One region of the Streptomyces sp. NPDC030165 genome, then DNA from elsewhere that is predicted to be linked to it. Evidence: riboswitches for the same ligand, from Rfam matches in the RefSeq annotation. Region 1 holds a riboswitch; the other holds the start of a gene.
The links. Region 1 has a riboswitch for glycine ahead of gcvP (aminomethyl-transferring glycine dehydrogenase). Riboswitches for the same ligand answer to the same signal wherever they lie in the genome.

Region 1 (5,515 bases):
GGGCAGGGCGCACGGCGCCGGGCTGTACGCGATGGCGCTGGGGCGCGACGAGCGGCCCGTGGTGGCCGAGCGGGACGCGAAGTCCATATCGGTCGAGGACACCTTCGAGGTGGACCTGACGGACCGGACGCGGGTGCGGGCTGAGGTGACGCGGCTGGCGGACCGGTGCGTGCAGCGGCTGCGGGCGGCCGGGCGGTCGGGGCGGACCGTCGTGATCAAGGTGCGGAACTACGACTTCTCGACGCTGACCAGGTCGGAGACGCTGCGCGGGCCCACGGACGACCCGGGGGTGGTGCGGGAGGCCGCGGCCCGGCTGCTGGACCTGGTGGACACCACGGGCGGCGTACGGCTGCTGGGCGTGGGCGTGACCGGCCTCGCGGACTTCACGCAGGAGGACCTGTTCGCCCAGATGGCGACGGAGAAGGCCGCCGAGGAGGAGGCCGAGCGGGAGCGCCGGGCGGCCGACGAGGCCGCGCGGATGGCCGCCGACGAGCCCGAGCGGCCCCGGCGGTGGCTCCCGGGGCTCGACGTGATCCATGACGAACACGGCGCCGGGTGGGTGCAGGGCAGCGGTGTGGGCCGGGTGACCGTACGGTTCGAGCAGCCGTGGACCGGGCCCGGGCGGGTGCGCACATTTCCGGTCGACGATCCCGCGCTGCGGCCCGGCGAGCCGCTGCCGCTGGTGGGCGGTCCGCCGGACGGGGGAAGGGACGAGCCCGGGAGCCTTCCCGGTCCGGGCGCCCCGGACACCGTCCCTCAGTCCTCCGCGCCGGCCACCCGCCCGAACTCCGTGTCGGCCGGTGCGGCGTCCGAGCCGGGCACGGGATCGGGGGCCGGGATGTCCAGACGGTAGTGGTGGTAGAGCTGTAGTTCCTGCTCCGGCGAGAGGTGGCGGCCCACCCCGAAGTCCGGCGCATCCCGGATCAGCTTGCGGTCGTAGGGGACGTGCAGCGCCTCGTCGACCAGATCGCTGGGCTCCAGGGGCACGAAGGCGTCCCGGCTGAAGATCCCGGTGCGTACGGCCGCCCATTCCGGTTCACCGGTCGCGTCGTCCAGGTACACCTCGTCGACGGTGCCGATCTTGGTTCCGTTCTTGTCGAACGCCTTGCGGCCGATCAAGCTGCGGGGATCGATATCGGTCTGCACGGTCCCTCCAAGTGGTCGCAACTGCCTTGTGACAACTACCAAACGGCACAATTCATGCCCCGGCCACTCGAAGGAAGGCCCGTTCGACGCGCTGGTAGGCTGGCGAACGGCTGCAGACCCCATGCGGGAGAGTCCTTCGTCGATCATGGCGGAGGCGCCGAAGGAGCAACTCCTCCCCGGAATCTCTCAGGCTCACGTACCGCATGGACGAGGTCACTCTGGAAAGCAGGGCGGGCCACGGACGGGCACAGCGCCGGAAGCCCCTCCTCACCGACGGTGAAAGCCGGTGCCGCTCGCGGGGCCGGTGAAGCTCTCAGGTTGAGATGACAGAGGGGGAGGCCGTCCGGGCACCAGCGCCGTGGTGCCCCGCGTAGGTCGAAACGACCAGGAGGCCCCCGCAGATGACCACCAACCGCAGCTCCCTGACCGAGCTGGAACGAGGCACCCCGTTCGAGCAGCGGCACATCGGCCCCGGCCCGGAGGCCCAGGCCAAGATGCTCGCGCAGGTCGGGTTCGGATCGCTGGACGAACTGACCGCGGCCGCCGTACCGGACGTGATCAAGAGCGCGGAGGCGCTGGGCCTGCCCCAGGGCCGTACCGAGGCCGAGGTCCTGGCCGAGCTGCGGGCGCTCGCGGACCGCAACCAGGTGCTCGCTCCGATGATCGGTCTCGGTTACCACGGCACGTTCACCCCGCCGGTGATCCTGCGCAACGTGATGGAGAACCCCGCCTGGTACACGGCCTACACCCCGTACCAGCCCGAGATCTCCCAGGGCCGCCTCGAAGCGCTGCTCAATTTCCAGACCATGGTCGCCGACCTGACCGGACTGCCGACCTCCGGCGCCTCGCTGCTGGACGAGGGCACGGCCGCCGCCGAGGCGATGGCCCTCGCGCGGCGGGTGGGCAAGGTCAAACAGGGCGTCTTCCTGGTCGACGCCGACTGCCTGCCGCAGACCATCGCCGTGATCGAGACCCGCGCCGAGCCGACCGGCGTCGAGGTCGTGGTCGCCGACCTGTCCGAGGGCATCCCGGCCGAGGTGGCCGAGCGCGGTGTCTTCGGTGTGCTGCTCCAGTACCCCGGTGCCTCCGGCGCCGTACGGGACCCGCGTGCCGTCATCGAGCAGGCGCACGAACTGGGCGCGATCGTCACCGTCGCCGCCGACCTGCTGGCGCTGACGCTGCTGACCTCGCCGGGCGAGCTGGGCGCCGACATCGCCGTCGGCACCACGCAGCGGTTCGGCGTCCCGATGGGCTTCGGCGGCCCGCACGCCGGATTCATGGCCGTACGGGAGAAGTTCGCGCGCAGCCTGCCGGGCCGCCTGGTGGGCGTCTCGGTGGACGCCGACGGCAACAAGGCGTACCGACTCGCCCTCCAGACGCGTGAGCAGCACATCCGCCGGGAGAAGGCCACCAGCAACATCTGCACCGCGCAGGTACTGCTCGCCGTGATGGCCGGCATGTACGCGGTCTACCACGGCCCGGACGGCCTCGCGGCGATCGCGCGCCGTACCCACCGCTACGCCTCCATACTGGCGGAGGGCCTGCGCGCCGGCGGCGTCGAGGTCGTGCACGGCGCGTACTTCGACACGCTGACCGTACGGGTGCCGGGGCGGGCCGCCGAGGCCGTCGCCGCGGCCCGCGAGGCCGGGGTCAACCTGCGGCTGGTCGACGCCGACCTGGTGGGCGTCGCCTGCGACGAGACCACCGGGCGCGCGCAGGTGCACGCGGTGTGGAGCGCCTTCGGCGTGCAGGCCGACATCGAGCGGCTCGACGCTGCCGTGGCCGACGCGCTGCCGTCGGAACTGCTGCGCGGCGACGCGTACCTGACCCACCCAGTCTTCCACCAGCACCGTTCCGAGACCGCCATGCTGCGCTACCTGCGCCGGCTGTCGGACAAGGACTACGCGCTGGACCGCGGCATGATCCCGCTCGGCTCGTGCACCATGAAGCTGAACGCGACGACCGAGATGGAGCCGGTCACCTGGCCCGAGTTCGGGCAGCTGCACCCGTTCGCGCCGGTCGAGCAGGCGCAGGGCTACCTCACGCTCATCGCGGAACTGGAGGAACGTCTCGCCACCGTCACCGGCTACGACAAGGTCTCCATCCAGCCGAACGCCGGCTCGCAGGGCGAACTGGCCGGTCTGCTGGCCGTACGGGCGTACCACCGCGCCAACGGCGACGAGCAGCGCACCGTCTGCCTGATCCCGTCCTCCGCGCACGGCACCAACGCCGCCAGCGCCGTGATGGCCGGCATGAAGGTCGTCGTCGTCAAGACCGGCGAGGACGGCGAGGTGGACGCCGACGACCTGCGCGCCAAGATCGAGCAGTACCGGGACCAGCTCGCGGTGCTGATGGTGACCTACCCGTCCACGCACGGCGTGTTCGAGGAGCACATCACGCAGATCTGCGCGGCGGTGCACGACGCGGGCGGCCAGGTGTACGTGGACGGCGCCAACCTCAACGCGCTGGTCGGCCTCGCCGAGCCCGGCACGTTCGGCGGCGACGTCTCGCACCTGAACCTGCACAAGACCTTCTGCATCCCGCACGGCGGCGGCGGTCCCGGCGTCGGCCCGGTCGGTGTCCGCGCCCATCTGGCACCGTACCTGCCCAACCACCCGCTGCAGCCCACCGCGGGCCCGGAGACGGGTGTGGGCCCCATCTCCGCGGCGCCGTGGGGCTCCGCGGGCATCCTGCCCATCTCCTGGGCGTACGTCCGGCTGATGGGCGGCGCGGGCCTCAAGCGCGCCACCCAGGTCGCGGTGCTCGGCGCCAACTACATCGCCAAGCGCCTGGAGCCGCACTACCCGGTGCTCTACACCGGACCCGGCGGCCTGGTCGCGCACGAGTGCATCATCGACGTACGGCCGCTGACCAAGGCGACCGGTGTGAGCATCGACGATGTCGCCAAGCGGCTGATCGACTACGGCTTCCACGCGCCGACGATGTCCTTCCCGGTGGCCGGCACGCTGATGATCGAGCCGACCGAGAGCGAGGACCTGCACGAGCTGGACCGCTTCTGCGACGCGATGATCGCGATCCGCGCGGAGATCGAGAAGGTCGGCTCGGGGGAGTGGGACAAGGACGACAACCCGCTGCGCAACGCCCCGCACACCGCGGCGGCGCTCAGCGGCGAGTGGGCGCACCCGTACACCCGTGAGGAGGCGGTCTTCCCGGCCGGCGCCGAGGCGGCGGAGAAGTACTGGCCGCCGGTGCGCCGTATCGACGGTGCGTTCGGCGACCGCAACCTTGTGTGCTCCTGCCCGCCGCTGGAGGAGTACGACGGCTGATCCGCCGTCCGCGCGCACCGCTCGCGGCCGCGCGCGCATGCGAAGGGCCCTCGGCGTGGACGCCGGGGGCCCTGTTGTCCCTTGTGCTGTGTTGTCAGCCGGCAGTCGGTCTGTGCGGTGCCGTCTGTGCCGTGCTGTGCGGTTCCGCGTGGTGCCGTGCGCCGATGCGGTCAGGCAGCGGTGGCCACGTGCGGCGTGCCCAGAACCCGGTGCGGCGCGATGACCTGGCCGTCCGGCAGCAGTTCACCGGTGTCCTCGAACAGGAGGACACCGTTGCACAGCAGGCTCCAGCCCTGTTCCGGGTGGTGCGCCACCAGATGGGCGGCCTCCCGGTCGGCAGAGTCTGCGGTCGGGCACGGCGGTTGATGCTGGCACATGGATGATGTCTTTCGCTGCGATGTGGTCTGATTCGTCCTGCGGCTCGACGAGATGCTCATGGCCGCTCCCCCGTTTCAGTAGGTCGATACCAGTGTTGCCCCACGGGCCGGATTCCGCAGGGATTTGGCTGCAGCGGCACTCACTAGATAATGACGCATCACCCGTGCGGTCGGTTCATTTCAAGTGCGTCCCCCTCACGGGGCGTTGGGAGCTGTGCAGACGCGTACTCCGCGCGGGTGAGCACAGCGGAGCGCCCCGCGGCCGTGGAGGGCGCGGGGCGCGTTCCTGTGGGGCGGTGTGCTCCTGTGCGCGGTTGCGTCGTACGACCTCGGCCGGTCGCCGTGGAGAACCCCCTGCCGGGTCTCAGGCCGGCGACCCCAGCAGGGGCACCGGCGCGAGGCGCAGGGACAGCCGGGGCAGCAGGTCCGCCACCCGGTGTGGCCGGTGGGCGGCGATGCCCGGCGGGGCCGGCGCCAAGGGGACGAGGACATCACCCGGGGCGGGCATCCCCTCGGCGCCGTCGGCGGCGATGTCGTGGTGCAGCCACAGGGTGAGCATGTACAGCTCCGGCACGGACAGCAGTCGTGGCTGGTACGGGGTCTGTACGGACTCCGCCTGACGCAGTGCCCGTTCGGTCGACGTGACGTAGGGGCCCTCGCAGAAATGCGAGAAGGTCCAGCCGTCGGCCGTGAGCATGGCTTCCG
Region 2 (5,515 bases), on a different contig from region 1:
TGAAGGACACCGCCTTCGCCGCGATGACGTGCTCCAGCGGGCCACCCTGCTGACCGGGGAAGACCGCCGAGTTGATCTTCTTGGCGAGCTCCTGGGTGGACAGGATCACACCGCCGCGCGGACCGCCGAGGGTCTTGTGCGTGGTCGTGGTCACGACGTGGGCGTGCGGCACCGGGTTGGGGTGCAGCCCGGCCGCCACCAGACCGGCGAAGTGCGCCATGTCGACCATCAGGTACGCGCCGACCTCGTCGGCGATCCGGCGGAACGCCGCGAAGTCCAGCTGGCGCGGGTACGCCGACCAGCCGGCCACGATGAGCTGCGGGCGGGTCTCCTTGGCCAGGCGCTCGACCTCGCCCATGTCGACCTGACCGGTCTCGTCGTCGACGTGGTAGGGCACCACGTTGTAGAGCTTGCCGGAGAAGTTGATCTTCATGCCGTGGGTCAGGTGCCCGCCGTGCGCGAGGTTCAGACCCATGATCGTGTCGCCCGGCTTGAGCAGCGCGAACATCGCGGCGGCGTTGGCCTGCGCGCCGGAGTGCGGCTGCACGTTCGCGGCCTCGGCGCCGAACAGCGCCTTGATGCGGTCGATGGCGATCCGCTCGACCACGTCGACGTGCTCGCAGCCGCCGTAGTAGCGGCGGCCCGGGTAGCCCTCGGCGTACTTGTTGGTGAGGACCGAGCCCTGGGCCTCCATGACGGCGGCGGGGGCGAAGTTCTCCGACGCGATCATTTCGAGGGTGGACTGCTGACGGTGGAGCTCGGCGTCGACGGCGGCGGCGACGTCGGGGTCGAGCTCGTGGAGGGAGCTGTTCAGAAGCGACATGACTCTTCCTGGGGTTCGCGGGGCGCACGGCCCCGCCGGGCGGCGGGTGGGCGGATCAGCCGGTGAAGGCGGTGTACTCGTCGGCCGAGAGCAGGTCGTCCGGCTCGCCGCTGACCTTCACCTTGAACAGCCAGCCACCCTCGAACGGGGCGGTGTTCACCAGCGAGGGGTCGCTCACGACGTCCTCGTTGATCTCCGTGACCTCGCCGTCGACGGGGGAGTAGAGATCGCTGACGGACTTGGTCGACTCCAGCTCACCGCAGGTCTCGCCCGCCGTGACCGTGGCGCCGACCTCCGGAAGCTGCACGAAGACGACGTCGCCGAGCGCGTTGGCGGCGTGCTCGGTGATACCGATCGTCGAGACGCCCTCCTCGGCGGCCGACAGCCACTCGTGCTCCTTGCTGTAGCGCAGCTGCTGGGGGTTGTTCATGACTTGATTCTCCTGGATGCGGTGGCGTGCTCGGTGCAGGGGTCTTGGCAGGTGAGACGGACGTGCGTCCGAGACGGAGGTACGTGCGTCACTTCTGGCGCTTGTAGAAGGGCAGCGCCACGACCTCGTACGGCTCATGGGTGCCACGGATGTCCACCGCCACACCGGCGGTGCCGGGCGCGGCGTGCGCGGCGTCCACGTACGCCATGGCGACGGGCTTGCCGAGGGTGGGCGAGGGGGCGCCGGAGGTGACCTCGCCGATGACGGCGCCGTCCGGGCCCACGACCGGGTACCCGGCGCGCGGCACGCGGCGGCCCTCGGCGATCAGCCCGACCAGCTTGCGCGGCGGATTGGCCTCGGCCCGGTCGCGGGCGGCCTCCAGGGCGGCGCGGCCCACGAAGTCGCCGCCGTTCGTCGTCTTCTCGAACTTCACGACCCGGCCCAGGCCCGCGTCGAACGGGGTGGTGTCGGTGGTCAGCTCGTGCCCGTACAGCGGCATGCCCGCCTCCAGGCGCAGCGTGTCCCGGCAGGACAGCCCGCACGGCACCAGGCCCGCATCCTTGCCCGCCTCGGTCAGCGCCTCCCAGAGGGCGGCCGCGTCCGCCGGGCGGACGAACAGCTCGAAACCGTCCTCACCGGTGTATCCCGTACGGGCGATCAGCGCCGGGACGCCGGCGACGGTGCCGGGCAGCCCGGCGTAGTACTTCAGGCCGTCCAGGTCGGCGTCCGTGAGGCCCTTGAGGATGCCGGGGGACTCGGGGCCCTGGACGGCGAGCAGCGCGTACGCGTCCCGGTCGTCGCGGACCCCGGCGTCGAAGTTGCTCGCCCGCTCGGTGAGCGCGTCCAGCACGACCTGCGCGTTGGAGGCGTTGGCGACGACCAGGTACTCCGTCTCGCCGAGGCGGTAGACGATCAGGTCGTCCAGGATGCCGCCCTCGGCGTCGCAGATCATGGTGTAGCGGGCGCGGCCGACGGCGACACCGCCGATGTTGCCGACCAGCGCGTAATCCAGCAGGTCGGCGGCGCCGGGGCCGGTGACGGTGATCTCGCCCATGTGCGAGAGGTCGAACAGGCCGGCGCGGGTACGGACGGCGACGTGCTCGTCACGCTCGCTGCCGTAACGCAGCGGCATGTCCCAGCCGGCGAAGTCGGTCATGGTCGCGCCGAGCGCGCGATGCGTCGCGTCCAGCGCGGTGCGGCGGGGGGCTTCGGTCATGGTGTGGCTCCCGGGCATGGGTGACAAGACGGTCTCCCCATCTGTCATCGGAACCTGAGAGGTTCACCGGAAGGCCGTGACCGGTCCCGGTTTGCACCTTGGGTGGAGCCACACCACGGCGGCCCGCTTTTCAGATCTGCCTCGCCCGCGCGGTATCGGGGCCTGAGAGATTCAAGGGAGGACTTGCTCCTTCGGCGCCCCGCCGTGACGGCCGGGGACTCTCCCGCGCGGATTCAAGCGGCCGGTATGGAGTTGGCTGAGCGTGGCACCCGTACGCGGACGCACACGTGGTGTGCGGTCCGGCACTTGGCGCGCACATCATCGCACGGGATGGCCGGATACAGGAGCCCTGCCCGTACCGGTGTTCGCAGGGGTGTCACGACAGTGTCCTGGGACTGTACGAATCGTGGGATTTCCTTGAAGCGCATTACCTTTTCTTGACACTCTGCGGGTAAGGGGACCACACCGGACCGGGAGGGGATCACGGTGCACAGGCAGGCCGCACTCGCGACAAGTCCGGGAGGCGCGCCCCCGGGCTGTGTCCCGGAGCCGGCTCCCGCCGTCGTGCCGGGGTCCCGGCGGCTGCCGCTCGGGGTGGTCCGCCCCGGCCGGGCACGGGCCGCGACGGCGGACGCGCCGACGACGGACGTCGTCGACCTCAGGGACCGGCGTGCCCCGCGCGAGGCGACCGGGCTGCACTTCGCGGCGGGCGACCTGGTGGTGGTCTCCGGCCTGCCGGGCAGCGGCAAGAGCACGCTCATGCTCCGGGTGGTGCCCGCCCACGACCGGCAGGGCGCCGCCGTGCACCGCATCGACTCGCAGGAGGTACGGGAGCGCTGGGAGCGCGGCAGGCTGCGCCGGCTTCCGTACGCGCTCTACCGGCCGCTGGTCCGGGCCTCCCACTACCTGGGGCTGCGGCGGGCGCTGCGCTCCGGCGGCAGCGTGGTGGTGCACGACTGCGGCACGCTGGCGTGGGTGCGCCGCTGGCTCGCGCGCGAGGCCCGGCGCGGCGGGCGCGGCCTGCACCTGGTGCTGCTGGACGTACCACCCGAGGTCGCGCTGTCCGGGCAGCGCTCGCGCGGACGCGGAGTCTCCGGTTACGCCTTCGCCCGGCACCGGCGCGCGGTGCGACGGCTGGCCGCCCGTGCCCGGGCGGCCCGGCTCCCGGCGGGTTTCACCTCGGCCGTGCTGCTGGACCGGCCGGCGGCGGGAGCGCTGCGGGAGCTCGTCTTCGAGTGAGGCGCCGTCTTCGAGGCGGGCCGGAGCCCGTCCGTCCGCCGTACCGTTCGTCGAGTTCAGCCCCGGAATGCCGGATACCTGACGGGCCGTACGGAATGTCCCGTACGGCCCGTCAGGGCCGGTCCTACCCCAGGCATATCTCCCGCATCCGCGCCTCCTCCGGACGCTCGGTACCGGGCCGATCTAGAGGCCCAGGGCCTTGATCAGCACGCTCGGCAGCGAGAGCACCGAGGTGACCAGCGAGCCGACACCTTGCTGCTGCGGCGCCGCGGCGGGCTGCTGACGCTGCGCGTCCGCAGCGGGCTGTGGGTCGGCGGCCTGCTGGGCGTCACCGGTCTGCTGGGTGCCGTCGGCCGGCTGCGGGTCGCTGGTCGGCGCCTTCGGCTGGGCGGCCGGCTGGTCGTCCGCCTCCTCCGTCCCGCCCGCCGGCTCCGCGGCGGGCCGGGCCGGCCGGTTGGCGGACTGGGCCGCGGGCTGGGCGGCGGGCTGGGTGGCCGGCTGCTGCTGGAGGCCGCCGAGGAGCTTGTCGATGCCCAGGATCTTGAAGATGTCGGTGACGGACCGGGAGACCGAGCCGCTCAGGCTCGCGGAGTCGGTGTCCTCTCCCGGCGCCGGGGCCCGGCGCTCGGACAGCTCGTACATCTGTGTACGCAGGTCCTGCGAGACCCGGCGCAGCCGGACCGAGTCGGCCGACACCGCGCGGTCGGAGTCCTCGTTCAGCATGTCCGCCAGCCGCTGCGCGTCCTGCAGAACCGTGTCCAGGCGGGTGCGGGCGGCCCTGACCTCCACGGAGTGGCCGCGGTCGTCGGCCGTCTTCTCGGCCAGCTCGGTCGATGCGTCCGCCAGCCGGCCGATGTCGTCGACGATGATGCTGTGGTTGCGGACCGGGGGTTTGGGTTCTTCGGCCGCGGTCGCGGAGCCCACGACGCCGAAGGCGAGGGCGCCGGCAGTGGTGGCGCAGACGAGGGCGGAGGCGGTCCGGTGCGTTGCCATCAGGAGACGTGCCTTTCTGTAGGAACGGCAGGGCAAGATCACCCTGGAGCCACCTTCGGAGCGGTGTGCACGGTCCGCAACCGCTCGCGCGCGTTCGGTGGTCATCCGGACGCACCAGGGCTCCTCCCGTCTGCTGGCGTTAGGGTCGTCGACCAGGTAAAGCGCCGACGAGCAGCTGTACGAGCAGCCGTACGAGCGGTACGCGGTACGCATGGTGACGAGCGGACGGGTGGACATGGACTTTCCGGAGCAGGGCATTCCGCGGCTGGAGTGGCCCGCCAACGAGCTGGAGGAGGTGCTCGCCGCCTCGGTGGGTCACCCCGGTGCGGGCGCCCGCATCGTCGAGGTGCTGGGCCGCAGCCGGATATGGGTGCCGCTGCCCAAGGGCGGCGGCCCGGAGAGCGCGGGGATGGGCCGCACGGGCCTGGACCTGCCCACCGTCGAGATCGGCTCGGCCGCGTACGTCCCCGTCTTCAGCTCCGAGCAGGAGTTCCAGCGGGTGGCCGGACCGCACCTCTCCTTCACCGTCGCGCCGGCCGCCGAGTTCGCGCGCGGCCTGCCGCCGCTGATCGGCATCGCCGTCAACCCGGAGGGCACGGTCGGCGTGCCGCTGCCGCCGGACGCGGTGGCCGAGCTGTGCCGGACCGGCCGCCCGGACCTGCCCGGGGCGCCGAGCGGCGCCCGGGTCCGGCTGTTCGAGCCGGACTGGCAGGAGGAGCCGGTGGACTTCCTGGCCGCGGCCGGGCTGGAATTCTCGTCGGCGGGCTTCGTGGTCACCGCACGCCGCGCGCTGGCCAGCGTCGAGGGGGACGCG

Region 2: it holds a riboswitch for glycine, as region 1 does, so the genes downstream of both, gcvT (glycine cleavage system aminomethyltransferase GcvT) here and gcvP (aminomethyl-transferring glycine dehydrogenase) in region 1, are expected to answer to the same signal.

What each region holds. Positions count from the first base shown of each region.
Region 1 covers NZ_JBVIBD010000022.1:9,895-15,409, forward strand. Annotated here, with positions in the region: gene ACZ4Z1_RS32660 (DNA polymerase IV) at 1-853, shown strand, start outside; gene ACZ4Z1_RS32665 (PRC-barrel domain-containing protein) at 757-1,146, opposite strand; glycine riboswitch at 1,261-1,358, shown strand; gene gcvP (aminomethyl-transferring glycine dehydrogenase) at 1,548-4,433, shown strand; gene ACZ4Z1_RS32675 (DUF5999 family protein) at 4,604-4,810, opposite strand; gene ACZ4Z1_RS32680 (hypothetical protein) at 5,175-5,515, opposite strand, start outside.
Region 2 covers NZ_JBVIBD010000005.1:397,955-403,469, forward strand. Annotated here, with positions in the region: gene glyA (serine hydroxymethyltransferase) at 1-823, opposite strand, end outside; gene gcvH (glycine cleavage system protein GcvH) at 879-1,253, opposite strand; gene gcvT (glycine cleavage system aminomethyltransferase GcvT) at 1,342-2,469, opposite strand; glycine riboswitch at 2,501-2,609, opposite strand; glycine riboswitch at 2,610-2,705, opposite strand; gene ACZ4Z1_RS12770 (AAA family ATPase) at 2,956-3,708, shown strand; gene ACZ4Z1_RS12775 (hypothetical protein) at 3,892-4,701, opposite strand; gene ACZ4Z1_RS12780 (enhanced serine sensitivity protein SseB) at 4,937-5,515, shown strand, end outside.